3 regions of the Pseudoalteromonas sp. C2R02 genome follow, and region 1 is predicted to be linked to each of the others. Evidence: predicted binding sites of a transcription regulator. Region 1 holds the regulator's gene; each other region holds the start of a gene.

Region 1 (10,594 bases):
GCATTTGGTACTAGTGCATTGTTTGCTACCGCATACTATGTGGTACAACGTACTTGTCAAACGCGTCTTTTCTCTGACAAATTAGCTGCATTTACCTTTTGGGGTTGGCAACTTGTAATTGTACTCGCTGTTATTACATTACCTTTAGGTATGACACAAGGTAAAGAATACGCAGAACTTGAATGGCCAATAGATTTATTGATCACAATAGTATGGGTTACTTTTGCAGTTGTATTTTTTGGGACTTTAATTAAACGTAAAGTATCTCATATATATGTAGCAAACTGGTTCTACGGTGGTTTCATCTTAACTGTTGCTGTATTACATCTTGTAAACAGCATGGCAATCCCTGTATCACTGACTAAGTCTTACTCGATTTATGCTGGTGCAGTAGATGCTATGGTACAGTGGTGGTACGGTCATAATGCTGTTGGTTTCTTATTAACAGCGGGTTTCTTAGGCATGATGTATTACTTTGTTCCTAAGCAAGCAGGTCGTCCAGTTTATTCTTACCGTTTGTCTGTAGTTCACTTTTGGGCACTTGTGTCTTTATACATCTGGGCTGGTCCTCACCATTTACATTACACGGCTTTACCTGATTGGACTCAATCTTTAGGTATGGTTATGTCAATTATCTTATTCGTTCCATCTTGGGGCGGTATGATCAATGGTATTATGACGCTTTCAGGTGCATGGCATAAACTTCGTCATGACCCAGTATTACGTTTCTTAGTTGTATCTCTTTCATTCTACGGTATGTCTACGTTTGAAGGTCCGATGATGGCAATCAAATCTGTAAATGCATTATCGCATTACACTGATTGGACTGTTGGTCACGTACATTCAGGTGCTTTAGGTTGGGTTGCAATGGTATCTATTGGTGCTGTTTATCACTTAGTTCCTAATTTATTTAGCCAAGGTCGTATGTATAGCACTAAGCTAATCAATACACATTTCTGGTTACATACAATCGGTGTGGTACTTTACATCGTAGCAATGTGGATTTCAGGTGTAATGCAAGGTCTAATGTGGCGTGCAGTTAATTCTGACGGTACTTTAATGTATAGCTTTGTACAGTCATTAGAAGCTTCATACCCGTTCTACTTCATGCGTTTTGTTGGCGGTGTATTCATCGTTGCAGGTATGGTGATCATGCTTTACAACGTACTTAAAACAGTTTCTGCGAAAAACGACTCGCTTGAAGCTGAAGTACATCCGGCATAAGGGGTAGATAATGAGTCAAAAAAATTCACAAAATAAGCATGAGATCGTTGAAAAAAATGTTGGTTTATTCGCAATATTAACGATTTTTGCAATTAGTTTTGGTGCGTTAGTTGAAATTACTCCACTTATGTTCCAAAAAGATACCACTGAACCTGTAGATGGATTACGTCCGTTAACAGCTTTAGAAATGGAAGGCCGTGATATTTATGTGCGCGAAGGTTGTTATAACTGTCACTCACAAATGATCCGACCATTCCGTGATGAAGTTGAGCGCTACGGCCATTACTCTGTTGCAGGTGAAAGCGTATGGAACCACCCTTTCCAATGGGGTTCTAAGCGTACTGGTCCTGATTTAGCACGTGTTGGTGGTCGCTATTCTGACGATTGGCAATATGCGCATCTAATGGATCCGCGTTCAGTAGTACCTGAGTCTAATATGCCAGCTTTCCCGTGGTTAGATGAAAATGTACTTGATGGTGAACTAATCGCTAAAAAACTAGAAGTTTTTAAAGGTTTTGGTGTGCCATACACAGATGAAGATATTGCTGGTGCTAAAGCTGCAGTTAAAGGTAAAACAGAAATGGAAGCCTTGATTGCATATTTACAACAGCTTGGTACTCATCTGAAATAATTTTTTATAGGTTAAAGAATTATGGATTACGGAACATTCAGAGGCATATTTACTCTGGTTTTAATGGTACTTTTTATTGTTATCGTTTGGTGGGCATTTAGTAAGCGTACTAAGTCAAAGTTTGACGAAGCTGCTAATGCGATTTTCGAAGACGAAAAAAAGCACGAAACGACAATCAACGATAAAGAAAAGGAGTCTGAGAAATGACTAGCTTTTGGAGCATTTGGGTCGTCGTTTTAACACTAGCATGTTTAGCTATTGTTTTTGGCTTATTAGTTTGGAACTTAACAAACTATGCTGGGGTTGAAGAAGGCGAAAGTTGTGGCCATGAATTTGATGGCATTGAAGAATTAAATAATCCACTCCCTAAGTGGTGGACTTATATGTTCTTCGCAACATTTATATGGGCTGTTTATTATCTAGCTGCTTACCCAGGTTTAGGTAACTGGGAAGGTTTAGGTAATTGGACAAGTTCAAATCAGGGTATTAAATCTCTTGCAGAATCAAAGCAAGCGGTAATTGATGCCAAAGCAGCAGGTAAAACGGTTCAACTTGATGTTGAAATGCGTAAAGCAGAAGAAAAGTTCGGTCCTTTATTCGAATCTTTCGCTAAACGTGACATCAAAGATCTTGCAACTGATGAACAAGCATTAGAAATCGGTCAGCGTTTATTTTCGCAAAACTGTGCGCAATGTCATGGTTCAGATGCACGTGGTTACCAAGGTTTTCCAGATCTTACTGATAACGATTGGTTATATGGTGGTTCTCCTGCACAAATAAAAGAGACTTTAATGAACGGGCGTATCGCTCAAATGCCACCTTGGGGTGATGCACTTGGCGAACAAGGCGTAAAAGAAATGACAGCATTTGTTTTAAGCTTATCTGGTCGTAAAGTTAATCAAAAAGACGCTAATGCAGGCGAAGCTAAGTTTGCTATGTGTTCTGCTTGTCACGGTGCTGATGGTAAAGGGTCACTGGCTCATAATTTACCATTTGGCGCACCAAATTTAACAGATAAAGTTTGGTTATATGGTGGCTCACAACGCGCTGTAGAAGAAACTTTAGTTAAAGGTCGTGCCGGCGTAATGCCTGCTTGGAAAGATATTTTAGGTGAAGATAAAGTACATATCATCAGTGCTTATGTTTACAGTTTATCTAATTCTAAGTAAGCATTTTTAAATGTATGAAAGCCTCCTTTTGGAGGCTTTTTTTATACCTAAAATCTATGATTTTGTCGTAAATTCAAGTAAAATACGGCCTAAATTTATTTGATTAAGACGCTTCAGAAAATGACAAAAACTCTTCCCTGGTATAAGCAATTCTGGCCTTGGTTTTTACTATTTATTCCATTAGCAACTGTTGTTGCATGTACTATTTTTGCATATATCGCATTTTCAAATACGCCGGATATGGTAGTTGATGATTACTACAAAAAAGGTAAAGCAATCAATTTAGATTTAGCCAAATTTGATAAAGCAAAAGCACTGTATTTACATGGTGATTTAAAAATAAATAATGATACTGTGTCGTTTAAATTCACTAAAGGTGACAATAATAATGTGCCTTCCTTAAAAGTCTCTTTTTACCATACAACGATTAAAGCGCACGATTTTACAGTCATGCTAACTAAAAATGGTAATGGTGAATTTACCGCTTTAACAGATAAAATTATTGATGGTCGTTTTAATATATTTATCGAACCATTTGACAGTGTTTGGAAACTAAAAGAAACCATTAAGTTACCGTACGACCAAGCGTTTAAAATCTCACCACAATATAATAAAAAATAAGTAATCTATGACACACCCCAAAGAACATGCCTTTTCTTCACAATCTGAATGTTTTCATTGTCTTGAAAGTATCCCTTTGGGGTTTATTCAAACTGTAGAATACGATAATCAAGCGCAACCTGTTTGCTGTATCGGTTGCCAAGCTGTTGCTGAATCTATCATTTCTTCTGGTATGACTGATTATTATAAGTTTAGGACCACTGCTGCTGGAAAAGTACAAGAACTGATCCCTGAGCAATTATTAATGTTCAAAAGTTATGATGATGACGATATTCAAGAAGATTTCATACATCATTCGGGCGAGTTATCAGAAGTTTTACTCAGCGTTGAAGGCATTAGCTGTGCCGCCTGTGCTTGGTTAATCGAAAAACAATTATTATCTTTAGGGCATATTACGCGAGTCGATGTAAATACATCGACACACCGTGCAATGATCTTGTGGGATAAATCACAACTTAAATTAAGTACTATTATTGAAGCTTTGGCGCGTATTGGTTATAAAGCATACCCTTTTCAGCCAGATGTAGAAGAAGCTCAAAAACAACAAGTTGCCAAGTCATATGTACGCCGACTTGGTGTTGCAGGTATTATGACAATGCAAGTTATGATGTTTGCCTTTGCTTTATATTTTGATATGTTTTCTGATATGGAAGATGACTTTGAGCAATATTTTAGGTGGATCAGCTTCGTTTTAGCCTCTCCAGTAATTCTTTATTCTGCCCTTCCCTTTTTAACCAGTGCCATACGCGCACTAAAAGTCAAACAACTCAATATGGACTTGCCTGTTTCCTTAGCTATTTTTGGGGCATATATTGCAAGCACTTGGGCAACAGTTTTTAATACTGGTGAAGTCTACTTTGAATCAATTTGTATGTTCACTTTCCTTTTATTATTAGGCAAGTATTTAGAGTTTAGAGCGCGTTTAAAAGCCAGTGAGTTCACATCAAATTTACAAAAGCTATTACCACTAACAGCGCGTATTGTAGATAATTTTCAAGAACAAATAATCGCAGCAAAAAAACTAAAACTTAAAGATATCATTTTAATTAAACCGGGTGAAATTATACCGGCTGATGGTGTGGTGATAGAGGGTGAGACCACAGTTGATGAATCGATGATGACAGGCGAGCATCAGGCTGTTACTAAAGAAATCAATACTCAGGTTTATGCTGGTACAACTAACCATGATGGTTTAGTTAAAATCAGTGTCAACCAACTTGGCACGCATACCCTAATAAATCAAATCGTTAGCCTACAAAATAAGGCCCTTACCAGTCGCCCTAAACTTGCTGAAATTACCGACAAAGTTGCTCAGTGGTTTGTCGCCGTTTTATTAGTTGTTGCAGGCTTTACTGCTACATATTGGTATGGCATAGACCCACAGCACGCATTTTGGATCACAATATCAGTGTTAGTGGCAACTTGTCCCTGCGCATTAAGTCTTGCTATTCCTACTGCATTGACGTGCAGTGTGGCAAATTTAACCAAAAAAGGCTTATTAATAAAGAAAGCACATGTACTCGAAACCCTCACAAAAATAGATTCTTTTGCATTTGATAAAACAGGCACGTTAACTGAGGGCTGTTTTACAATCAAAAAGTCGCATTATTTAGATAATCGTTACGATGAAAATACAATTTTAGCTTTAGCTTCAGGTTTAGAATTTCATTCACAACATCCTATTGCTAAGGCTTTTAATTTTGATACTTCGTCTTTAGAACCTTTGACAGATGTTACTATTGAGACCGGTTTTGGTATTAAAGGGTTATATCAAGGTCAAGATATCGCCATAGGTAAAAATGGCTGGTTTAACGCTCTAGAGCTCCCAGTTCAAGTTGTGCTTTATATTAACGAAAAACCTATCGCTGCATTTGAACTTGAAGACAAAATACGTGATCGTGCACAACAGTTAATATCTTTTCTTAAAGATAAAAACTTAAATACCCACTTATTAACAGGCGACCCTTCACAGGCAGGGCCTGACCTTGCAAAAAAATTATCTTTAGATGATGTACAAACGGGCTGTAGCCCCGCTCAAAAACAAGACTACGTTGCTAATATAATTAAACAAAATCATGTTGTTGCTATGGTAGGTGATGGCGTTAATGACAGTCCAGTATTTAATACTGCGCATTTATCGATTGCTATGGAATCTGGTGCCGATATTTCTAAAAACACAGCCGATGTTGTGCTATTAAATAGTGATCTAAGCTCCATTGAACATTTAATTAAAATCAGTCATAAAACACGGTGTATTGTGAAACAAAACTTAGCCCTTTCTCTTGCATATAATGGCTCTATTTTGCCTTTAGCAGCAATGGGCATGGTTCAACCTTGGATGGCTGTTATTGGCATGTCAGCCAGTTCTATAATCGTGATAACAAATTCATTAAGACTATTAAAACCATAACAAAGGTATTGAAATAATGAGCATCATTTATGTATTAATTCCGATAGCAATTATATTTGTAATAATCGCAATCGCTGTTTTTTTCTGGGCCGTTAAAAGTGAACAGTTTTCTGATTTAGACAAACAAGCCCACAGTATATTATTTGACGATAGTGAAATTAAGACAAAACCTAACAAAACGAAAGATCCAAAGAATAATCAGCCGCTATGACAGAGTCTTTATTTTTTACCGCTTTTTTTATGGGTCTAGCTGGTAGTGGGCACTGTATTGCTATGTGTGGTGGTATTGCATCATCTTTACAATTTGCGATTGAAGACAAAACAAAAGCACAACAATATGCCCTACTTTATAATTTAGGCAGATTATTAAGCTATAGTATTTGCGGCGCTTTAGTAGGTGGCATTAGTTCTGTTTTTGCTAAACAATCAAACGATTTTTCTTTATTTTTATCTTTTATAAGTGGTATTTTTATGGTGCTTGTAGGCCTATATATCATGCGTTTGACAGCAAGCTTAAATTGGTTAGAAAAATTTGGGAAATTCGCAATATGGCAGCATATTGTTAAATTGAATAAATACTTATTACCACTCAATACAAAGAAAAAAGCATTGGCATATGGTGCGCTTTGGGGCTGGTTACCTTGTGGATTAGTTTATTCTGCATTAACTTGGGCTATCACAACACAAAGTGCGAGTTCAGGCGCATTATTTATGGCTAGTTTTGCTTTAGGCACCTTACCTGCCATGATAGGGTTAAGTTTTGCAGCACAAACTATCAATAACTGGCTCAATAACAGCATAATCCGTATTGTTCTAGGTAATATCTTAGTATTTTACGGTTTATACCTTTTAGCTATTGCAACCCAAAACGCACTGCATTAATCTATAGTAGTAGTTTAAAATAGACGGAATTTCAATGGATCTTAAAAATAAAATACCGACAAGTTCAAATTGCCAAATTAGCTGTAATAGTTGTAGCATCAGTCAGTTATGCTTACCTGTAACACTTAATGAAAGCGAAATGGGTAAACTTGATGATATCATCGAACGTAAAAAACCATTTCATAAAGGCGATTTACTATTTGAAGCCGGCAAAAAATTAAATTCTATTTTTGCGGTCCGCTCAGGTTCGTTTAAATCTTATACCATCTCTGAACAAGGTGATGAGCAAATCACTGACTTTCATCTAGCAGGTGATATTATTGGTTTTGATGGTATATTTAAAATGGAACATCAAAGTTATTCACAGGCTATGGAAACTGCTATGGTATGTGAAATCCCTTTCACTACTTTAGATGAGTTATCTGGAAAATTACCAAAATTACGCCAACAAATAATGCGCATGATGAGTAGTGAAATCAACTACGATCAAGAGATGTTATTACTTTTAAACAAAAAAACAGCCGAAGAAAGATTAGCTGCTTTTATTTGTAATTTATCTCAACGATTTGGTGAACGTGGATTTTCTAAAAAAGAATTTAGATTAACTATGACACGTGGAGAAATTGGAAACTACCTTGGTTTAACAGTAGAAACCATTAGTCGACTATTGAGCCGCTTCCAAAAGTCAGATGTAATAAAAGTTGAAGGTAAATTCATTACCATTATTGATCTTGAGCAATTGAATACAATTGCAGGTACCAAATCTAAAAGCGAATAATTTCGTCTTTGTATATTGATCTTAGACAATTTTTTTTCATTTAAACCTGTCAAATCTGCTAACTTAACTTACACTAAAAGTAAGCAAATTTGAGAGGTTAAATGATGAATACAATAAAAAAAATACTTGCAGTAATTGATCCAAGTAAATCAGAACAAACCGCTTTAAAACGTTCATTTGAATTAGCACAAAAATCTGGTGCTAAAATCACTGCATTTTTAACCATATACGATTTTTCCTATGAAATGACGACTATGCTATCTCTTGATGAAAGAGAGGCTATGCGTAATGCTGTTATAAATGACAGAATTTCATGGATTAATTCGTTAATAGAGCAATACAAAGAAACTTTAGATATTGACTGCAAGGTTATATGGCATAATCGCCCTTTCGAATCAATTATACAAACCGTACTTAATGAAAACTACGATATTGTTTTAAAAGGTACCCACGAACATGCAACTTTAAAATCAGTGATATTTACGCCAACTGACTGGCATTTAATTAGAAAATGTCCTTGCCCTGTATTATTAATAAAAGAGCACTTATGGCCTGCAAAAGGCAATATCATCGCAGCTGTGAATGCTTCTGCTGATGATGAACAACATCTTGCTCTTAATCAAAGAATAATGAATGATGCAAAATTCATTTCAAACCTCATCGATGGCAATTTACATATTGTAAACTCCTTCCCTGGCACACCAGTTAATATTGCTATTGAAATTCCTGAATTTGATCCCACTCAATTTAATGAATCTGTTAAAGTGCATCATACTCAGGCATGCCACGAACTTGCGCAACAGCATGATATTCCCCAAAGCCAATGTCATATTAAAGAAGGCTTACCAGAAGATGTCATACCCATTATTGCTAATGAATTGGATGCAGAGTTAATTGTTATGGGAACAATCGGCAGAACGGGTCTCAGTGCAGCTTTAATTGGTAATACAGCTGAACATGTTATAGATACCTTAAATTGTGATGTTCTAGCCTTAAAACCTGATGGTTATATTAGCCCATTGGCTAAATAACCTTATGTGGCTATCAATCTAAGATAGCCACCCATATTTTTTGCAAAGCAGCAAAACACCTGCTCACCAATTTCACTAAAAAATATTTTTACTCGCTAACTTTTAATTTTGCTTTATAATACGGCGCTAATTTTATAGCTCAGCTTTCTATTATCATTATAGGGTCCTTAATGTCATCACCTGCTTCTCATTCTGCTCAAACCAAGGCTAAACACACTTTAAATAAATTAGAAAAACGCCTGAGACGTAGCACGGGACAGGCTATTAAAGATTTTAATATGATAGAAGATGGTGATCGCATCATGGTATGTTTATCTGGTGGTAAAGATAGCTATGCGATGTTAGATATCTTAATGCAATTAAAACGTGTCGCTCCTATCAAATTTGAATTAGTCGCAGTTAACTTAGATCAAAAACAACCTGGTTTTCCTGAACATATCTTACCTGAATATCTAGAAACTTTAGATATTGAATACAAAATTGTTGAAGAGAATACCTATAAAATTGTGACAGATATAATTGAAGAAGGAAAAACAACTTGTTCATTATGTTCTCGATTAAGACGCGGTATATTGTATCGTACAGCTAAAGAGCTAAAAGCTACCAAAATAGCCTTAGGCCACCATAGAGATGACATGATAGAAACCATGTTTTTAAATATGTTTTATGGCGGTAAATTAAAAGGTATGCCAGCAAAACTTGCCAGTGACAATGGTGAGCATATGGTGATCCGTCCACTTGCATACTGTAAAGAAGAAGAGATAGCCCAATACGCAATGCTAAAAGAATTTCCTATCATTCCTTGTAACTTATGTGGTTCACAAGAAAATCTTCAAAGACAAAACATAAAAGCGATGATCGCACAATGGGAAGTTGAACACCCTGGCCGTGTAGCGACTATGTTCACTGCAATGCAAAACGTTGTACCATCTCACTTAGCAGATAATTCTATTTTTGATTTCAAAAACCTGCAGAAAACGGGTTTGCCAAATGCAGATGGCGATGTCGCTCTAGACAAACCTGACATTCCCGCTATTCCTGTCGGTTTAAAACAAGAACAAGATAGTAACGGCGTTGAAATTCAAGCAATTGAGTTAAACTAAGTCTATTTTATAAACTCAAAGGAATATTCAAAGTATTTGACTATATTCCTTGAGGTTTTCTAGTGCTATAATACGTGCCTTTAATATTTAGCATTTATTTAATTACTATGAGCGATAATCATTTGAGCGATTCTTCATCTTCTAATAAAAACACTAAAGTCATCGTTGGCATGTCTGGTGGTGTCGATTCTTCAGTTTCAGCATATTTATTAATGCAACAAGGCTATCAGGTTGAAGGCTTGTTTATGAAAAATTGGGAAGAAGATGATACAGATGAATATTGTGCTGCATCAGAAGATTTAAAAGATGCACAAGCAGTATGTGATAAGTTAGGTATTGAATTACACACAGTTAACTTTGCAGCTGAATACTGGGATAACGTATTTGAGTACTTCTTAGCTGAATATAAAGCAGGCCGTACTCCTAACCCTGATATCATGTGTAATAAAGAAATAAAATTCAAAGCATTCTTACAATTTGCTGCGCAAGCTTTAAAAGCAGATTACATTGCGACAGGTCATTATGTAAGACGCACAGAAAATAACGGAAAATTTGAGTTGTTACGTGGCCTTGACGACAATAAAGATCAAAGTTACTTCTTATATGCTTTAAGTCACGAACATATCGCGCAGACATTATTCCCTGTTGGTGAATTAGAAAAACCAGAAGTACGTCGTATCGCTGAAGAGCAAAACTTAATTACCCATAATAAAAAAGACAGTACCGGTATCTGTTTTATCGGTGA
Region 2 (10,594 bases), on a different contig from region 1:
ACCATACCTTCAATGATAGCTACATCGCCTTTGGTAATATGTTGCTCAAAACGCGATACGATTTCCTCTAATAAAACATCACCCTTACCTGTGCTGATCATTTGTTCAGCATAAGGCAAGTCAATTGAAGGTGGAGGCTGGATCAAAGAGCCAATCTTCACTATTTCAGTTGATTTTTCAGGGCCTTTATCATTGCTTCTAGGTTGTGCAATAGGTTTGAAAAAGTTAACTTTAACTGCTTTTTGCTCAAGGGCACGTACTAAACCAACAGAAATAGATGTTAGACCAACTCCTGTAGATACAGGAATTAACATAATACGATGAGACATTATTTTACCTCCTTAACTAGCTGAGCAGAATCTTGTGCGATCACCCATTCTTCATTTGTAGGAATAACAAGTGCGATAGGACCTGAATTGTTATTGGTGATGATACCCGACTTGCCAAAACGCGCTTTTAAATTTTTATCGTTATCAACTGATAAACCAAATATCGTTAGCAAGTTAAGTACTTTTTCTCGAATTAAATTCGAGTTTTCACCTATGCCACCAGTGAAAATAATGGCATCAAGTTTACCTAATGGCACAGTATAAGAAGCAATATATTTAGCTAAACGATAACAAAAAACATTTAAAGCCAGAATTGCTTGTGGGTTTTGTTTTTCGTATTGCTCTTCTATGGTTCGGCAATCATTTGATAGTTGGCTTAAACCTAATAAACCACTTTCTTTGTTTAGTAAGTTATCTATTTTTTTTGCACTGTAGCCTAAGTTACTTAAAAAGCTAAACAAACCTGGATCTACATCACCACTTCGGGTACCCATCACTAAGCCTTCAAGTGGTGTAATACCCATACTTGTATCAACACTTTTACCACCTTTAATAGCGGTAACAGAGCAGCCATTGCCTAAATGCGCACTGATTAAATTAATATCTTCGATTGGTTTTTGTAAAACTTCAGCAGCTTGTCCAGATACAAAGTAATGACTAGTGCCATGAAAGCCATACCTGCGAACACTATGTTCTTTATATAAAGCGTATGGCAATGCATATAAATAAGCTTTTGAAGGCATAGTTTGGTGAAATGCGGTATCAAATACTGCAATTTGAGGTAAAGTGCCAAAAGCTTTAGTTGCGGCTTCAATGCCAACTAAATTAGCTGGGTTATGCAAAGGTGCAAGGGCTGATACTTTAGTAATTGCCGAAATCACTTCTTCATTGATAATAACAGAGCCGGTAAATTGTTCGCCGCCATGAACAACACGATGACCAACGGCAATAAGTTGATCTGATAATTTATTATCATTTATAAGTTGCACTAATAGGGAAATTGCTTGAGCGTGTTGTGCATTTTGAGCCAAAGAAACGGTATGTTTATTGCCATTCAATTTATATGTTAAGCTTGCATTTTCAAGGCCTAAGCATTCAGCTAAGCCTGATAGTGTTTCCTTACCAGATTGCGCATCTATTATGGCAAATTTAAGACTAGAACTACCGCAATTTAAAACAAGTACATACTGCTGGGGCATGATTTTTCCTGATATGAGAGTGGTTTTATATAAAAACCATAAGTTACAAAATAAATTAACACTAAGGCGATAAAGACAATTCCCCTAGCTGTGGTATAGTCTATACTATATATGGATTATAGAATTGATTTAGACCAATTTTTAGTAAGTTATTTTATGAGGAGTCACTATGCAAAAAACTTTGATGGTGCAAATTAGAGAAGGCCAAAAATATTGTAAGTTATGGCCCGATCGCATTGAGTTAGCTCCTATATTTATAGAACGCCGTGTGATTAAGGCAACACAATTAGCAATGTTGGTTATGCCTGCTTTGGCATTAATTAGCATGTTGGTTCAAATTCAATATTTTGGTGCCGATTATTTACCGCAAGCGTTAGCATGCAGTTTGTTTTTTTTATCTTTACCTGTTCAAGGTTTATTATGGTTAGGTAAACGTTCAGATACTGATTTACCACCGAGTTTAGCAAGCTGGTACCGTGAAATAGAAGTTAAAATGCAAGAAAATGGTCATCAGCCTAAAATAAGCAGTGCAAGACCTAAATACTTTGAACTTGCGAGTTTATTAAAAGAGATGTTTGATAAAATGGATCGCGCTTTTACTCGCGATATGTTTTAAGCCTGTTGAATAAAATAATCATTTAATTAAATAATCCCCATAGCAAAAGCATGGGGATTTTTTGTGGTTGATAACCAAAAAGGTAAATTCGTTTTATAGATTTTGTGCGTAATGGTAAAGCGATTTTAAAATTGTCAGCTTCTTCTCATCCCCATCATGCTCATGTACTAAGTTTTCAAGGGTGAGCATGAAGTCTTGCGCATCAATAGAGGGTTGATCTTCACCATTCATGATCTTATCTTTACAATAAGTACGCCACGTATCGAGTTCATGTGCTTCAAGTGTTTCAGGCCAGTTACGAGCGCGATATCTAAAAAATAAAGTTTCAAACTTTTTATCTTCAAAATCGAGTTGTAAATTACCTAAATGTTCAGGTTTGGTTTCATGGATTTCATCAAATAACTGTTTGTCATTACGTGAAGTGAAACCGTTATATAATTGATAATCAGGATTGGTAGTTTCGCCAAAATCCCTTTGCTCTGAAAATACATCAATTACTTTTTGTCTTAGAGCAGAGTCGGCTTTTAAATTAGCCAAGTTTTTTAAACATTGCTCCCTATCTATACCTAAACGGGCTGCGTTTTCAGGCAATAACGTTTTTGCTGGTGCCACAACTGGGCATTTATTGATATGAACTAACTTTAAACCTATTGGTAATTCATCAGCAGATAAATCTGCTTTTGGCGTATACAAACGGGTTTGTATTTCTTGAGCGCTTAATTCAAATAATGGCGCTGGATCATAAGTTAAGTTATAACAAATAACCGCATTTTTATTGACTGGATGAAATGCCATTGGCGCCATCCAACTTGTACAGCCTTGCGTCGCAGGGATCATAGAAGATGTATGCACAATAGGCGTCATATTATGAATATCTATCAGCTCAGCGACTTGCTTTTTAGTTCTTAAATTAAATATAAACTCATATAATTTAGGCTGTTTCTGTTTGATAAGCTTAGCCAACTCTATTGTCGCTAATACATCTGATAAGGCATCATGGGCTGCAGCATGTTCAATACCATTGGCTTTAGTCAGCTCTTCTAATCTAAAACTAGGGCTGCCATCTTCTTTCGTTGGCCAATTAATACCTTCAGGGCGAAGTGCATAACAGGCTCTTACTAAATCAATGATATCCCAACGACTATTACCGTTTTGCCATTCTCGAGCATAAGGGTCAAAAAAGTTACGATATAACGTATAACGTGATACCTCATCATCAAAACGAATACTGTTATAGCCTGCAACACAGGTTTGGTTAACACTGAATTCATCATGAATTTTTTTAATAAACTCAGCTTCAATCAAACCATGTTTTTGTGCATGTTGCGGTGTAATGCCTGTTATTAAACATGCTTCTGGATGAGGTAAAAAATCAGGCGCAGGTTTACAATAAATAATAAGCGGTTCACCAATAATGTTTAAATCAAAATCAGTGCGAATGCCTGCAAATTGGCTAGGACGATCCTTTTGTGGGTTAGCTCCAAAAGTTTCATAATCGTGCCAGTAAATGGTTTTTTGCGGCGGGGTATCGTTATATGTTTCCATAATACTCTTTATTATTGGCTTAATTAACAGCTATATCTATGTTGATGATTATAACTGTTAATTTTAAATAAGTATGTATTGGGCTTTTTAAACTCAAATGCTTAAAGTTAGCTAACTTATATCGAATATATTAATAATCATATATTTATAGCTGTTTAAAATTTCAGAGCTCAGATGTTGTCATTTTATTTAGGGTGTATGTTTTAGCTATATCCAAATAATAGTAATACTTGAAATAAAACTCTTAAATTGAGATATGTAGTTTCAATCTATTTATAAAAATTTCCAGTAACTTTCCAATATTAAGTCATTTTCTCCACAAATTCTCCTAACTTAGTATTTAAGCTGAAGCTGTACCTTAAAAGTTAAGAAGAGCGGTTTTTTTACGCATATTTGAATTGAGGTACTCATAATCAAATGCATCTTTCTTATTCCCTAGAGCAATTCATTAGGTCATAAGAAATGCTTTATACAGATGTAATGAATAATAAAATTAGCAAGCATTCAATGATTGACTGCCATTAAAAACTATCGATTTAGATAGGCTAAATTAGGAGAGTAAAAATGAAAAAAGCAATTACGGGTTTAATGATAACTGGTTTAATAATGGGTTTCTCGTCTGCTGCGAGCGCCAAATGTCACGTTAATCTTGAAATTAAAAATTCAAGTTCAGTGAGCAAGAACATTAAAGTATTAAGCTCTTACTGGAAAGCAACAAAGCGAGGTACCAGATTAACGGAAGAACCAAATCAGATGGTAGCGCTTGGAGATAGTTGTTCAACGAGTGGAACTATAGGTATTAAAAAATGTGATTCTAAGGGCCGTAAACATACAGCTAGATTTTCATATGTTTGTTGGAATCCGTACGGACAAGCACAAACGTTTTATCCATCAATTACTTTTAAAGATGGCGGTCGTCATATAAATGCAAAATATGTTGTGACTACGTGTGGTCGCGGAAATTGGACTCATTCTTAAAAGTACTTAAAATATTTTTACTGGGTTTGCATTAGACATCCTATTGCAAAGACTTTCTTTTTTGTTCATTCCTAGTAAAAATCACCCCTAATATTAATTACTTCGATAGGTGTTAATAGATTTATAATTAGCAGCCACTTATAGATAGGCTGCTATTATCAATAGAACAACATAAACAAACTTTAATTTAATTCATATTCACAGTGGCGCTATTGCCAGTCCCTACTTGCATTACATTCATATTGCCAGTAACTGTTTGATTAACAATAAGGTGGTTGCTGATACCACTTTGATGTACATTGAGATATGAGTTACTTGCAGTTTGGTTGATCTCTAGCGTTGAATCTGAAGCATCTTGCCAATAATCTAAACTATTATTATCACCAAATTGAGTGATTGTTAGACTATTATTACTACCGATAGTTGCGCCTGAAATATTATTAAAAGCACCATCTTGATTTACCGAGATCATATTTGAATCAGCGCCATCAGATGCAGAAATATCTAGGTTATTATTATTTCCGCCTTGCATTACATTTATTGAGTTACGGTATCCCGTAAATGTATTGATATTGACATTACTTTCATGACTAAATTGATCTACATGAGCGCTATTCTGCTCACCAAAATCATGGTTAATATTTACATTACTCATCATGCCATTTTGATAAACTACGGTATTACTATTTAATTCATTTTGAAAAATATTTGTACTATTGCTTTCGCCTGTTTGGTGAACTTCAGCATGTGACTGAAATGAATTGACATCTTGGTTCACATTAAGATGATTATTTAAATTATCCTGATTAATCCAAGCATTATTTAGGGAGCCTGATTGCATAATATAAGCGTGGTTTTCTCCAAGTTGATTGACCAGGGCACTGTTATCAACACCTGGTTGATCAATTGTAACATCTTGAGCTGATACACTTGTTGTATATCCTAAAGTAGCAGTTAATAAAGTTGCTAGAATAGTTTTGCGATTCATACAATATCCTTACTTTTAAATGAAATATGCATTTTAAAATGCAGTGGGTTTATCTTTTTACGATTTAAAAAATAAAAACTTCAATTCTAATTACCTGAACTCACTTTACTGAATGTTAATTTTTTATTATTGCTGTCATATGGCTTCCCATTTGAGTAATACGATTAATCTGAGTGTTGCCCTCAATGTTTATAATGACTTGGTTGTAATTTCCAAATTGTTCAACAGTTGTAAGGGAGTAATTACTTTGTTGATGTATGTTTATATTATTTCCTTCACCAATCTGTTTTGTCTGGATTATATTTTTTTTGCCAAAGATATTAATGTCAGCAATGTTGTTCGTTCCGGTTTGATAAATATCTATGGTGTTTTTAAAAGAGTAATGATTTAAGTGGGGTAGGTTGAAAGAGGCCCCTTGTTGAATATTTATCTCTGTGTTTGATGGAGAGAGTTCAGAGTGAGAAGTTTGGTTAAAATATTCAGCAAATGCACTTTGGCTAATTAACAAGTCTAGCTCGTTATTTAATAAATCTTTGCAATAGGAAAAAGGAGTTAAAAATAGCAAAAATATAAATGTGATTGAACGCACATTTTGTTTGTTAAAAATGCCACTTGAATGCATTTGCATAAACATTATTAATCCTTTAATGAGTATTAAATGAGTTCCATTTATTGAATTTTGAGTGTAGTACCTGATTTGGACAAATCAAAAAAATAATGATAATTTATTAGTTTTTTTATATTGAATAATAGTCGGAGCTAAAGGGTAAGGAACATAGTGGAAAAGAGAGCTGAATATTAGCTCTCTTATTTTTAAAAGAATTTATTAAGCAGTCTCTTCAGAAGAAGCGCTTTTGATTTTGCTTTTTAAAGATTTAGCAACAGAGCAGCCAAATAACTTAGCGCCGGCAGTTGTTAATTGAAAACAGCTTTTGTTATTACAAAAAATGAGGTCTTGGTTTTGTAAAATACTTAAAACATCATTTCTATCATCGCCTTCACCTGGTAGGTCTGATGCACCTAAAAATGTTGGAAAACTTTCAGCAAGTTTATTAAGTATAGGTAGTGCAAGTTCTTCAAAATTATTAAGATTAATGCTCATTCGAAATTATTCCTTTTCGTGTTTTAACTGATATTACAGTAACAAGCCATAGGTAAAAATACAAACCTTCAATGCTTTATAGTGACATTTTTAAATATACGCCGAATGAAATAATTACAATTAATTTTATATTGGTGTCAACCAAATGAAGTTTAATACGTTCATCACAAAGATGTAGTGATACTTTTTGAGGTTAAGTATGAAAAATAGCAGTAAAAATAAAATGAAATTTCAAATGTGTAATATCGTATTAATTGGAGCATTGAGTGTCTTTAATGCCGTTGCAAAGGAAAAGCCCAAACCTGGTGAAGGAGATGATAATAGACCAGTAAGACCAAATAGACCTGTATTAAATGAACTAGACAATACCCAGCAAAGATTAAAAGAATTATTGATCTCCCTTGAAATAACTTCAATAAATGAAACAGAGTTAAACTTACCAAAAATTGCGGATCCAATATCACAACTGGGTAAAAAATTATTTTTTGCAAAAAACTTAGGCGGTGAACAAAGTGTTGCCTGTGTTAGTTGTCATCATCCTATGCTAGGTGGTGGCGATGATGTTTCATTATCTGTTGGAGTATCAGCTGTTAATGAAATAAACCAAGCCAGCCATGACTTACTTGGACATGGCAGGTTTAATGGGCTGAACGTAAATAATTTGCCTTCTATTCCAAGAAACGCACCAACCATATTTAACCTAGGCCTTAATAATCGTGCAATGTTCTGGGATGGCAGAGTCGAAATGAGGCGAAATAATGCAATTGTCACACCTGATTCTATTATAGGCGAAAATGGCCGCCCTCGAGCTGATAGGAATATTCCTGCAGATGCAACACTTGCTGCAGCGCAAGCTAGATTTCCGCTTAATTCCCCTGCAGAAATGCGAGGGGATTTCTTAAGTACAGTTACAGATGATGAGTTCAGAGCTGCATTGGTTGATAGATTTACAAATATGGATGAATCTTTTGTAAGTGTTTGGCCAACTGAATTTAATAAAGTATTTGGTGATGATGAAGTAAATATCGATAGGATCTCTCATGCTATTGGTGAATATGAAAGATCTATGCTTTTTGTTAATAGTCCTTGGCAACAATATTTAAAGGGGGATGAAAATGCATTAACGGATGAACAAAAAGCGGGCGCGTTATTATTTTTTAGTCCAACTCAGGAAGGTGGAGCTGGGTGTTCTGGCTGTCATCAAGGATCTGAATTTACAGGATTTAGATATCAGATGGCTGCATATCCACAATTCGGACCAGGTAAAGGCAATGAAAGTGCGACGTCAACTAGCCAAGATTTTGGTAGAGAAAATACCACAAAGAGAGTTGAAGAGCGTTTTCATTTTAAAACATCTAGTTTGTTAAATGTAGAAGTAACAGGGCCTTATGGGCATACAGGTGCATACCAAACATTAGAAGAGGTTGTAAGGCATTATAACAACCCTCGCGAATCAATAAATATTCTATTTGGTATGCAAGATACGAGTGAAGCGGTTAATGAAAACGCACCATTTTGCCAATTACCTCAGGTACTAGATTTGATGATTAAAAACGCCAAAACATGTGCTCAACTATACCCAAATGCTTATGCAAATTCAGTTGAGGTAACTGATTATCTTGAGTTAGCCAGAGATGAAGTAGTTGAAACACGCTTTGCGCTAAGAGGACGAAGAAACTTAAATGATGAGCAAATAACGCGAGTGGTTAGCTTTTTAAAAGCATTAACAGATCCATGTGTAAAAGATAGAAACTGTTTATCGCCTTGGATACTAGAGGAAAATGAACAATTAGCTTTTCCAGATAACAACCCATTAAAGGCTCATGATAGGAATGAGAGTAGTTTATAGTTTTTAATTTGATATAAATAAAAGTACTAAAATTATTATTTAGTACTTTTATTTTATTTCTAGAGCTTTTATCAATTTTTCGGAACAAAAAAATTATTTACCTATTGATATCCGTATCTAAAATTTAAATTATGTATTGTTTTTAACCAGATGATTTATATATACTATGTAGGAATAAAGGAATTAATTTTAAATGCTTTAATATGTATTATCTGATTTATCAAATCAGTAAATACGATTCTAAGTATTTAATTATAATAAATATAGGATCAATATGTTAACTCACACTCCAAAGCTGCTTATTTCAGCTTTAATCGCAGTAAACCTCTTAGCTTGTCAAAGTACTTCAACAAAAGTGACATCTAATCAAAATGCAGCCAATATAAATGAGGTTGCAAAGCAAGATTACAATGGGCCTAAAGCACGTATTGCAGTTGCGCGTTTTACCGATAAATCGAATGATGCTCATTGGTGGCGTAAAGAGATTGGCGAAGGTATGGCCGATCAGCTAACAACTGCATTAGTAGGTACAAATCGGTTTATTGTTTTGGAACGTCAAGCTCTTGATGCTGTTTTATCTGAGCAAGATTTAGCTGTATCAGGTCGAGTGAGTGCAGATTCTGGGGCTGCATATGGTCAAATTGAAGGTGCTGAAATGGTTGTTGTTGCTTCAGTAACTGAATTTGATGATGATAGTTCTGGTGCAAGTGCTGGTGGCTCAGGTTTAATTGGCGATGTTTTTAGTTCTGTTTCAGCAGGGTTTTCAAGTTCTCATATGGCAATCGATTTGCGTTTAATTGATACTCGCACTTCACGTATTTTGGCTGCTACAAGTATTGAAGGGGGCAGCAAAGATTTTGATTTTACAAGTGCTGCAACTAACTTTGGTGGTGCTTTAGTTGGCGGTAATATCAGCGGTTGGTCTAATACACCAAAAGAAAAAGCATTACGTGAAGTGATCATAAAAGCAGTGTCTTACTTAGAGACTAAAGTTCCTAAAACGTATTATCGCTACAATTCTGATAATTCTCTAGCTCAAGGTCATAAAGCACCTGCACCTTTGAAAGTAAGTACTAATACGACTAAAAAAACAGTAGCAGCACAACCAGTTAAAGTTGAAATACCAAATAATCGCTTAACACATTATGAAAAAATGGATATTGCGATGTCGCGAATGAGCCTTATTTGCTTAGGGTATTTGAAGACGAAACCTGAATATGAAGAATTTGAAATCGCAGACCTGAAATACGATCAAAATACTGTAGTAGCATTACGAGAGTATCAAGGTGAAAATAAACTTAAAGTAACTGGTTTAGCTGATCCTGAAACAAAAAAATCACTCGGAGATACTGAATGCATTGCTAAAACCAATCGTTCAGCTTTAGAAAGCTTAGGTCGTATCTTTTAAAAAAGAAATTACTAAGAAAACAGGCAAATTTGCCTGTTTTTTTGTTTTAAGCTTACACTGTTTTTGGTGTACGATTATGATTTATGCCATTTAATAATTTACCAATAAAACTAAATCTTACCAATATATGATAGCTTGCAAAACTTACGATTAATGTGATTGTTACCCCAATGATAAACTTTAAAAATACTGAGATATCAAGACTTAAGAGTGGCATTTGAATATAAAGCAAAACAGGCACATGAACTAAATAAACCCAATAGGAGGAATCAGTAATATAACGGGTGAATTTATTAGCATGATCTAAATATCTACTTGCAAATATTAAGGCTAATAAAGACCAATACACAACAGAAATACTTTGAGCTAATACGTGCATTAAATGTTTAACGCCACGTACTTTAATCGCACCATCTTGTGAGAACTTTATTACTTGTTCAATAGTTAGCGCTGGCGGCATAAGTTGCCAAAAAATAATGTAGCTGATAATTGCAGTTGCTAATAAATAGCGTGTAAAAGGAATGAGTTGTTTTATGACAGTTTGGTTAATAAATATTCCCGCGCCGACTAAAAATAATAT
Region 3 (10,594 bases), on a different contig from region 1:
TGATAATGCACGTGGTTATATTTGTGAAAACTATGGTAATGCATATGAATTGGCAGAGCGTGGCCCTGTAGGTGCAAATGGTTATGCTAACGACAGAGATTTTCAGTATCCTGTCGCATCCTTTGAAGATAAAGAAGGTGATTTTGAGCTTATTACTAAATTTAACGGTAATATGTTTCGCTGTGATATAAAACACTCTCCTTTAGATGTTGTCGCTTGGACAGGCAATGCAGGACCATATAAGTATGACTTATCTCGTTTCAATGTGATGAACACTGTTAGCTTTGATCACCCAGATCCTTCAATATTCACAGTACTCACATCTCCATCTGGTACACCAGGCGTTGCTAATATAGATTTTGTCGTATTCCCGCCTCGTTGGATGGTAGCAGAAAATACATTTAGACCACCGTACTACCATAGAAACATCATGAGTGAGTTTATGGGATTAATAGAAGGTGTATATGACGCAAAAGAACATGGATTTGTACCAGGCGGTGCAAGTTTACATAATTGCATGTCACCTCACGGGCCTGAAGCTGAAGTTTTTGAAAAAGCATCAAACGCTGAGTTAGCACCGCAAAGATATGAAAATACTTTAGCCTTTATGTTTGAGTCAAAATTTATTATCTCGCCAACTAAATTTGCACTACAAGGTGAAACGCGTCAGCCAAATTATCAAGACTGCTGGCGTGAAATTAAAAAATACTACAAAGCCCCTACCTCGGAGCAAAAATAATGAAACTATATACTTATTTTAGGTCGTCAGCGGCATACAGAGTCCGCATTGCTTTAAATTTAAAAGGTTTAAAACATGAGCTTGTGCTTGTTAATTTATTAAAGTCGGCTCAAAACGGACAAGATTATTTAGAAGTTAATCCTCAAGGCCTTTTACCTGCACTTGCAACTGAGAAAGGCAATATAGGCCAGTCTCTTGCAATTTTAGAATGGCTTGAAGCTGAGCACCCTGAAGCTCCAATTTTACCTGGCGATCATTGGAACCAAGCTCAAATTCGAAATTTAAGCTATGCCATTGCCTGTGATATTCACCCGATTGATAATTTGCGTGTTTTAAAATATTTATCGTCAGAATTAAAAGTAACGGACGAACAAAAAACGACTTGGTATAAACATTGGGTTGAAGTTGGGTTTAAGAAAATTGAAACTATGCTTGAGCAGTCTGATTTGTATCAAGGTCAATTTTGTTGTGGTGACACTCCTACTCTTGCAGATATTAACTTAGTACCACAAGTGTTTAATGCATTAAGATTCAAAGTAGATATGTCTGCCTATCCAAAAATCGCTTCGGTTTACGCGCTATGTAATCAAATGACCGCGTTCATTGATGCTGCACCGGAAAATCAGTTAGATGCAACTTAGTTAGCCTAATGATAATAATGCCCTCTTATTATATTGGGCATTATTTAATATGATGGTTTTTAATACTTTATATCTTATGATTTCAAAGCTGATTGTAACGTTTGTGCGTGCTCTGCTAGATCTAAGCCTAAGTCTGTTAGGTATCCGCCATCTTTTTGATCAATAATTCCTTTTTCAAATAAACGTTTTGCTGCTTCCACAAGAGCAGGCTCTGCATCTTGATGAACTTTAAGGCCTTGCATCATACTATCCATTGGAAACTTCAGAATTAAATCAAGTTCTTCACACATATGTTGACTAAATTGCATATATTCACACCTTAACTATTTTTATTGTCAGCTAAAACATAGCCTGTTGTTGTCCTAATTTAAAGTATTAATTGCATAAAAATTGATTTAAACCATGATATTGCAAAAAAGTTAATTTTTTATATGTTAATCGGTGTAATCTAAACTAAACTCAAACCTTGATATAAATCACATTATTATTAAAAATGTTAAATTTATTGCAAATGATATTGATTATCATTGGTATACCTATATAATACGCCCCATAAAAATTAAATACTTCAATAGAATCAAGGGTTATCTATGTTTAATATGCGTAAATCTATTTTGGCAACAGCTATTTTAGCTGGTACTTTAGGCCTTACAGCTTGTGGTGGTTCTAGCGACAGCAAAGAAAAACCGGTTGAGCCAGTAAATACAGCACCTACTGATATTACATTATCAGCAAATTCAGTTTCAGAAAATGCAATAGCTGCTGAAGTCGGAACTCTGACTGCAACTGATTCAGACTCAGGTGATACTTTTACTTTCTCTACTTCTGATGAAAGATTTGAAATCTCTGGAACAAGTCTTAAATTAAAAGCTGATACATCAATAGATTTTGAAAAAGAAACTTCTGTTACTGTAAAAGTATCTGTATCTGATAGCGCAAATAATACATTTGAAAAAGATCTTACTATTGAAGTAACAGACTTACTTGATTTTTACGGATTTACAAGTCGATTTGAAGATGGTGAATCAACAGTTTCATATTCTGGCCAAATCGCACGTCATGTTTTAATAAAAGAAATATATAATTACATTGGTTCTGATAAGTTTGTAACTGATGCACAAACATTAGATAAAGCGGGTCTACAAACTGAACTAGATAAAATTTATCGCGTAACTAGCGATGATTACGCTTCAGTTTGGGAAGATCGTTTATTAACAGTAACAACTAACCCTACAGCTAAGCAAACTAGCTTATTAGATATTTCAAGCTCACATAAAAACATAGTAGGTAAGCTTGCTGGTAATGATAGTAAAGGTCAGCATAAAGACTGGACTGATGGCACAAGTTTTAAAGGTTGGGATGGTTTAACAAATAATACACCAGAAGGTTTAGTTGATGAATTATTTGACCAATTAACAGATCGTGCTTTAATTGCTGGTGGTGCTTCAACACCAAATGGATTAGAAATTGACACAATTTATGTTACAGCAGATGGTGTTGACCTTAAACAACTTATTCAAAAGTTCCTATTAGGTGCTGTTGCTTTCTCACAAGGCGCAGATGACTACCTAGATAATGATTATGAAGGTAAAGGTCTATTAACTGATAACGTAAACCAACTTGATGGTAAAACTTATACAAACCTTGAGCATCAGTGGGATGAAGGTTTTGGTTATTTCGGTGCAGCACGTGATTATTTAAATTACACTGATACAGAAATTGCTGGCAAAGTTTCAGATGAAGATGGTCGTTCTGATTGGAATGGAAAACACGATACAAACGCTGATGATTTAATTGATTTAAAAGCTGAATTTAACTTTGGTAATTCTACAAATGCAGCTAAACGTGACCGTGGCGCAACTGTTGCAACTGATTTAACAAAAGAAGCTATGGATGCTTTCTTAGCTGGCCGTAATTTAATTGCTACAACGCATGAAGCCTTTACTGATGAACAAGCTGCTGAACTTAAGGGTTATGCTAAAACAGCAACTATTGCATGGGAAAAATCAATTTCTGCAACAGTTGTTCATTACATCAATGATCTAATAGCAGACTTAGACAAATTAAAAGGTGAATACTCAGTAAGTGATTTCACGACTATGGCTAAACATTTTTCTGAGATGAAAGGATTTGCATTAAATCTACAGTTTAACCCTGAGTCGCCAATGACTTCTGCACAATTTGCTGAAGTTAATACATTATTAGGTAACAAACCTGTAATTGTGGGTGAAGCTGAGATTTTAGAGTATCAAACACAATTACTTGAAGCGCGTAATATTTTACAAGCTGCATATGATTTTGATGCTGACAATGTTCAAAATTGGTAGTCACTAATATATTTTAATACAAAAGGTTAGTCTCTTTGAGTCTGACCTTTTGTTGTATTAATAAACCTTGAAAAGTAAGGGGTAAAACATGGCTAAAATTTTTAAGCCATTAGTTCTTGTAAGTGCGCTATCTTTAGTATTATCTGGCTGTGGTGAAAGTACGAGTAGTAACAGTGGACCAGGTTTTGGTGACGGTGGTGGTACTGTTCCAGTTAATTTTGATGAAGCAAAATTGATTGCAAATCTGACTGATAACGTGATTACACCTACATTTGAAGAATTTGTAAACCAAACAAACCTGCAAAAGACAGCATTAACTACATACTGTAATTTAGAATCAAGTTTTGATCCTACAATGGGTGACGCTTCAGCTCAAGCACAAGTAGAAAATGCAAAAAAAGCAGCGCAACTAGCTTGGATGAATACAGCTTCTGTTTGGCAACAAGCAGAGTTAATGCAATTAGGTCCGTTATCTGCTGATGATGGCGAATTAAGAAATAGAATATATTCTTGGCCATCAGTCAGTAAATGTAATGTTGACCAAGATGTGGCATATTTTGAAGATGGCATGATTAATAATGACCCAAGCCGCCCCTACGACATAAGCAAACGAGTAGCAACCCGTCGCGGTATAGTCGCCATTGAGCATTTATTATTTAGTACAGATTTAAATCACAATTGTTCTTCTAGCGCAGCAGGAGATGCATTGTCTGATTGGAATACAAGAACGGATCAAGAACGTAAAGTTGCTCGCTGTGAATTTTCAGTTGCTGCAGGTGAAGATTTAACAAATAACGGTAATGAATTATTAGGTGAATGGACTGGCGAGAACGGTTATGCAAATGAACTAAAAAATGCAGGTCAGCCTGGTAATAGCTTTGAATCTACTCATAAAGCAGTCAATCTAATCTCAGATGCTATGTTTTATACCGATTCAATCGTAAAAGATAAAAAATTAGGTGTGCCATTAGGTAAGTTTGCTAATTCTTGTGGTTTTGAAGTATGTGCTGAAGATGTGGAATCATTTGATTCTGGCTATTCATTAGAAAATATAAAAGCGAACTTAGTTGCATTTGAAAAATTATTTTTAGGTAATTTGCAAGGTGAAGACGCTAAAACTGGTTTTGATGATTTTTTAGTAGAAGAAGGCGCTTCTGATACTAAAGATATTATGATTCAGGGGATCAATGATGCAAAAAATGCAGTAGCACAAATTGACTCAGAGTTAAAAACTGCATTAATTTCTGAAAATGAAAAAGTTGAACATGCACACGCGAAGGTAAAGGATATTACGGATCAACTTAAAAATGATTTTATCAATAAACTCGCTTTAGAGCTGCCAAAATCTTCAGCTGGCGACAACGATTAATCAAAGGTATCCAAAATGAAAAAAACATTATTAGCATTATCAGTCGCAACCTTAATTAATCCGCTTGCTGCAATTGCTGGCGATACAACAGATGATGTAAAGAATAAAGCAATAGAACATATGCAGATTCTAAGTCATGGTGATAAGTTAAGAACTGAATCTGGATCTTCAACTTTATTAACAGAGCTTGAACTTGAAAAACATGAGTATGATGATATCCATCGAATATTAGCATCAGTGCCAGGTGTAAATATTCGTGAAGAAGACGGATTTGGTTTAAGGCCTAATATCGGTTTTCGTGGTGTCAATCCGGAACGTAGTAAAAAAATTACAATACTAGAAGATGGTATTTTAATTGGCCCGGCGCCCTACTCAGCCCCTGCTGCTTATTACTTTCCAATTACGACGCGTATGACAGCGGTAGAAGTATTTAAAGGCCCATCTGCAATTAAACATGGTCCGCAAACTGTTGCGGGCACTTTAAATTTAGTGACCAGACAAATACCCATTCATAATGAAGGCGGATTAGATTTAGCTCTAGGTACTGAAGGTTATGCTAAGGCGCATGCCTACTTTGGTGAAACTCATGATAATTTAGGTACTTTATTTGAAGCCGTTCATTTAGAGGCTGATGGTTTTAAAGATTTAGATGGTGGTGGCAATACTGGTTTTGAAAAAAATGACTTTTTAGTCAAAGTTAATTACTTGATAGCGGGTAAGAAGTTTGATCAAACGGTTGAGCTTAAATTATCTTACGCAGATGAAATATCAAATGAGACATACCTTGGTTTAACTGATGAAGATTTCGAAATAAATCCATATCGCAGATATGCAGCTAGTCAGCCAGCAAAAATGGATACAGAACATAAACAAGTTATGTTTACTCATAATATTCATAATGATGACTTTAGTTTTACTACGCGTATTTACAGAAATGAATATCAAAGAGCATGGAAAAAGCTAAATGGTTTAACAAATACTGAAGCTAGCCTATCTGAGATACTTGCTGATCCAGACACATTTCAGCGTCAGTACCAAGTTATTTCTGGTGGCCAAAACTCAGTATTCAGTGGGGAAACTACAACCCATTTAATTATGGGCACTAATGATAGATCTTATGTGTCACAAGGGATTCAATTTAACGCTGATTACGCTGTTAAACTTTTTGATTTAGAGCATGACATATCTGTTGGTGTACGTTTGCATGAAGATGAGATAAACCGTAGTCACTTTGAAGAGATCTACAGTATGCAAGATGGTACGGCAGTGTTTAATGAAGGTTCTGCTTATGATACTTCACATAATATTGAGTCAACTAAAGCCCTTTCTATTTATGTAGAAGACAGCATCACAATAGATAAGTTAACTTTATCTGCAGGTTTACGTAGTGAGTATATGGATATGCACTACAATGACAAAGTTAAAACAGATGATTGGCAAGACAAAACGACCAGTATTTTATTACCTGGATTAAGTGGCTTTTATAAACTATCTGAAAATGCAGGTTTATTAGCAGGTGTTTATCAAGGTTTCTCTCCTAGCAGCCCAAAACAAGGCTCTGAAATTGAAGTAGAAAAAAGTATAAACTATGAATTTGGTGGTCGTTATAATAAAGATGACCTTAAAGTTGAAGTAGTTAGTTTCTACAATGATTATAGTAATTTAAAAGGGAGTTGTTCGCAGTCTAATTGTCCGGATAATAATAATATTGACTTAGAGTATAATGCAGGCGAAGTCATTGTTTACGGACTTGAAAGTCAAATAAGCCAAAGCTTTAGCTTTAATTCAGCTTTTGATTTACCCGTTAGTTTAGTGCATACCTATACTCGCAGTGAGTTCCAAGAAACATTTGAGTCTGATTACTGGGGGGACGTCGAAGCAGGTTATGAATTACCCGATTTACCAGAACATCAAACAACGCTTAATTTAGGCGTTGACGCAAATGATTGGCAGTTCAATCTTGCAATCAAGTACGTTGGATCTATGTTAGATCAAGGTGGCGATCGTGATGTACACTCTCAAACAGATAGCTCGACAATACTTGATGTTTCAGCTAGTTATGAGTTAGGTGACTATGGTCGTATCTATGGTAAAATTGATAACTTAACTGATGAGGCACATATTGTAAGTCGAAAACCTTATGGTTCTCGTCCTGGCAAACCTAGATTAATGTCTATTGGCTACAAGTATCAATTCTAATGTTGATTATGTATTAGAATCTGTAAAAAGACAGCTTAAGCTGTCTTTTTACTTATCTATGATTTTGTATTATTTAGATTGATATAAATTAACAAATAGCAAAGCTATATATATTATAGTGTTGTTTTTAAATAAAACTGAGAGAGTTGTGTTAGATATTCTATCAAAAAGTTTATTGGAGCTACCTTTATATTTTACTGATGCAAATAAACGCATATTTGGTATTTATTTAATTTCAGCAATTGCATTGTCACTTCCGGTCTTTATTAAAGTTTCTAATACCAAATCTTTACCTGCGTTTTTTAAATTTCTATTTCCAAAAAATATTTGGTTACATGAAAGTGCAATTCAAGATTATAAACTCTGGATTTTAAACAAAGTATTAAAAGCATTTTTATTTGGGCCGATAGTGTTAACGATGGTACCAATAGCACTCGGTTTATCTAGTTTTTTAGAAATAAGTTTTGGAAATTTTGAACCTTTTGTTTTAGCACATTGGCAAATAATCGCTATTTTTACCACAGCTTTATTTTTAGTTGATGATTTTACACGTTTTTTATTACATTGGATTTTGCATAAAGTGCCTTTTTTATGGGAATTTCACAAGGTTCACCACTCTGCTAAAGTATTAACACCTTTTACCATATATCGTTCACACCCAGTCGAAAGCTATCTATATGCGTGTAGAATGGCGATAGTTCAAGGAATAGTTGTTGGCGTTGGCTATTATTTATTTGGTGCTACATTAAGCATGTATGATGTTTTAGGCGCGAATTTATTTGTATTTATTTTTAACTTATTTGGCTCTAATTTAAGACATTCGCATGTTTGGTTAAGCTGGGGTGATACATTAGAATCTGTGTTTATCAGCCCTGCTCAACATCAAGTACATCATAGTAATAATCCAATTCATTTTGACCGAAACTTGGGTTCAGCACTTGCTATTTGGGATCGTTTATTTGGTACGCTGATAAAAGCATCAGCTGCAGGAAAAATATCTATAGGCGTAGGTAAATATGATGCTGGTCATGACAGTATTGTATCTATTTATTTAAAACCTTTTTCTAAGGCATTTAAGTCATTAAAAATAAATAAATAAATTTAAACAATACACTTGTCAATCTTATGAATTTGCTTTTCCAATGTATTGTAATTAAATGGCTTTACAATAAAACCAGTAACTTTTGCTGCTATGATTTCTTTTACTTTACTACATTCATCTTCACTGGATATCATTAATACAGGAATTTTTGATAACTCAGATTCCGAGCGGACTTTTTCTAGCAATTGTTTGCCATCTAATTTTGGCATATGTAAATCTGTGATTAGTAAATCGTAGTGATTTTTATGCAATAGCGATAAAGCTTGCAAACCATCAATAGCTTCATCGCAATCTACATGGCCTAAATCACGTAGCATATGTAATAAAACATGACGCATAGTAGTCATGTCATCTACAACTAAGATCTTCATATTCGACAAATCCTTTTGCGTACATAATTGCCATTAACTGTAGTTTAGTTATCTTTTTTTGCAAATTTATAATAGATTAAATAGGTATGGGTTAATTATGCTGTTTGAACACTAAAAGGTTCAGCCCTATCACCCATTTTATTTAAGACATTAACAGCGCCCTCACAGATTGCAATAATTGATTTTCTGTTACGATATTTATTAGGTATGTTAACTCTACCATTATTAATTTGAGGCAAATATTTTGTTTCATATTTTAATTCAAGCGAATTACCATCATAAAATATAATGGTAAATTCTTTTAAGTTACTTACTTTTTTCAATGCTATTAATCTATTCATACCCTTCGAAATATAATTAAAATAATATCAGATATAGATTATTTAAATTTGTAACCCGATTTTATGACTGAACACCTTGCATGATAATTTTAATAACATTTAAGACTATTTAGTTTTCAAAATCATAGAGCTAACCTTCGGTTTTAATCGTGTTAAGCCAGTAGTTTCACCTATTTTCAAGGCTTCATCTGCTGTATTATTTTTAACAAAATATGCATCAAGTGCAAACATAGCTCCTACTCTGTTACCACTTGCGCAATGTACTAATGTTTTTTTATTTGATAATAGTTTGCTAAAGGCTTTAATTTTATTTTGGTTCAAATCTTCCACACCATTAATTTCTAAATTAATGTAAGCCATACCAAGAGATTCAACAATTTCTTTTTCGTTATAAACTTTAAACTCTCCTTTAGTTCTTAAATTTATGACTTGTTTAATACCTTGTTTAGCGAGTAACTCAAGATCAGATATACTAGGTTGGCCTCCAGTAATATAGTTTTCTTGATACGAACTTGCATTTTTTAGTGAAATATCTTTAATATTTAGTGAATTATGTGCAAATGATTCAAATGTAATAATCAATAATCAATAATACAGATAGCATTAATTTTTTTAATAACATGACTAGTCATTCTTTTATTTTTATTGTTCTAATTATAAATGAGTTAAATAAATTTTACTTCTCAATAACTAAATCAAAAATATGAATATTCGCGTATTTTTGTTTCTTTAACTAACCTTGTAGAGACTATAGTCTCTGGAGATTACATTAATGAAACAATTTTATGCTTATATTTTTGTATTAATATTACTGATGCTTAGTTTTGGCGCATTATCTGAAGTCAGAATTAATGGGTTTGCCTCTATTGTTGCCGGTCAAGATACAGATAGTAAAGGTTTTGCTAACTCTCCTTATACCGATGAAATAGACTTTAAACCAGAAAGCAAATTTGCCTTACAAGTCAGTGCTGATTTATCACAAGGGCTCAGTGCAACGGCACAGATTATTGCAAGAGGTTCAAATGACTTTGATGCCCAATTTGAATGGGCATATTTAAGTTATGATTTGAATGACAATCATACAATTCGAGCCGGAAAGCTTAGATTACCGTTTTATAAATATTCTGATTACTTAGATGTCGGTTATGCTTATCCTTGGATCCGTCCTCCTCGTGCTATGTATAGCCTTACCTTTAGCACCTATGAAGGCTTAAGTCTTTTAAGTAATTTCTCTTTAAGTGATTGGGATATCGCTTCAAATTTAATTTATGGTAATTTAGACGATACATTTTTTGCCACAACCAATCCGACAGAAGGAAAGCTTAAGGATATTTATGGAATCAATATACAGGCAAGTAAAGACTGGTTTAGTGCTTATATAGCCTATGTTGGAACGGATGTTTATATTCCGACATCAAGCATAGAAGGTGCAGCCCAAATAGTTGAGTTAATAGCTCCTAGTCGAGGAACTGAAATAAGCTTAGATTATGATTATGGTGATTTTT

The links. The regulator FNR, encoded in region 1, switches genes on or off when oxygen is low (the NO sensors DNR and NnrR bind a similar motif). The targets are predictions, from matches to a motif close to TTGATCTAGATCAA.
Region 2: KO527_RS16770 (acetate kinase) is a predicted target of FNR. The motif match lies at 1,653-1,666, and genes of this name have one in related genera.
Region 3: KO527_RS14330 (DUF4856 domain-containing protein) is a predicted target of FNR. The motif match lies at 1,847-1,860, and genes of this name have one in related genera.

What each region holds. Positions count from the first base shown of each region.
Region 1 is NZ_JAHKQC010000028.1:44,261-54,854, reverse strand. Features, by position in the region: gene ccoN (cytochrome-c oxidase, cbb3-type subunit I) at 1-1,224, shown strand, start outside; gene ccoO (cytochrome-c oxidase, cbb3-type subunit II) at 1,235-1,855, shown strand; gene KO527_RS10355 (cbb3-type cytochrome c oxidase subunit 3) at 1,877-2,062, shown strand; gene ccoP (cytochrome-c oxidase, cbb3-type subunit III) at 2,059-3,024, shown strand; gene KO527_RS10345 (FixH family protein) at 3,145-3,645, shown strand; gene KO527_RS10340 (heavy metal translocating P-type ATPase) at 3,653-6,055, shown strand; gene ccoS (cbb3-type cytochrome oxidase assembly protein CcoS) at 6,072-6,266, shown strand; gene KO527_RS10330 (sulfite exporter TauE/SafE family protein) at 6,263-6,937, shown strand; gene fnr (fumarate/nitrate reduction transcriptional regulator Fnr) at 6,972-7,715, shown strand; gene uspE (universal stress protein UspE) at 7,820-8,746, shown strand; gene ttcA (tRNA 2-thiocytidine(32) synthetase TtcA) at 8,917-9,849, shown strand; gene mnmA (tRNA 2-thiouridine(34) synthase MnmA) at 9,957-10,594, shown strand, end outside.
Region 2 is NZ_JAHKQC010000037.1:59,998-70,591, reverse strand. Features, by position in the region: gene pta (phosphate acetyltransferase) at 1-329, opposite strand, end outside; gene KO527_RS16770 (acetate kinase) at 329-1,528, opposite strand; gene yfbV (terminus macrodomain insulation protein YfbV) at 1,698-2,144, shown strand; gene sbcB (exodeoxyribonuclease I) at 2,238-3,689, opposite strand; gene KO527_RS16755 (hypothetical protein) at 4,254-4,667, shown strand; gene KO527_RS16750 (hypothetical protein) at 4,855-5,655, opposite strand; gene KO527_RS16745 (hypothetical protein) at 5,771-6,289, opposite strand; gene KO527_RS16740 (hypothetical protein) at 6,482-6,757, opposite strand; gene KO527_RS16735 (cytochrome c peroxidase) at 6,957-8,606, shown strand; gene KO527_RS16730 (CsgG/HfaB family protein) at 8,881-10,014, shown strand; gene KO527_RS16725 (acyltransferase family protein) at 10,067-10,594, opposite strand, start outside.
Region 3 is NZ_JAHKQC010000034.1:237,174-247,767, reverse strand. Features, by position in the region: gene hmgA (homogentisate 1,2-dioxygenase) at 1-739, shown strand, start outside; gene maiA (maleylacetoacetate isomerase) at 739-1,380, shown strand; gene KO527_RS14335 (TIGR02647 family protein) at 1,455-1,688, opposite strand; gene KO527_RS14330 (DUF4856 domain-containing protein) at 1,971-3,707, shown strand; gene KO527_RS14325 (imelysin family protein) at 3,796-5,076, shown strand; gene KO527_RS14320 (TonB-dependent receptor) at 5,092-7,275, shown strand; gene KO527_RS14315 (sterol desaturase family protein) at 7,424-8,374, shown strand; gene KO527_RS14310 (response regulator) at 8,377-8,748, opposite strand; gene KO527_RS14305 (DUF2375 family protein) at 8,844-9,089, opposite strand; gene KO527_RS14300 (sulfur transferase domain-containing protein) at 9,195-9,671, opposite strand; gene KO527_RS14295 (porin) at 9,862-10,594, shown strand, end outside.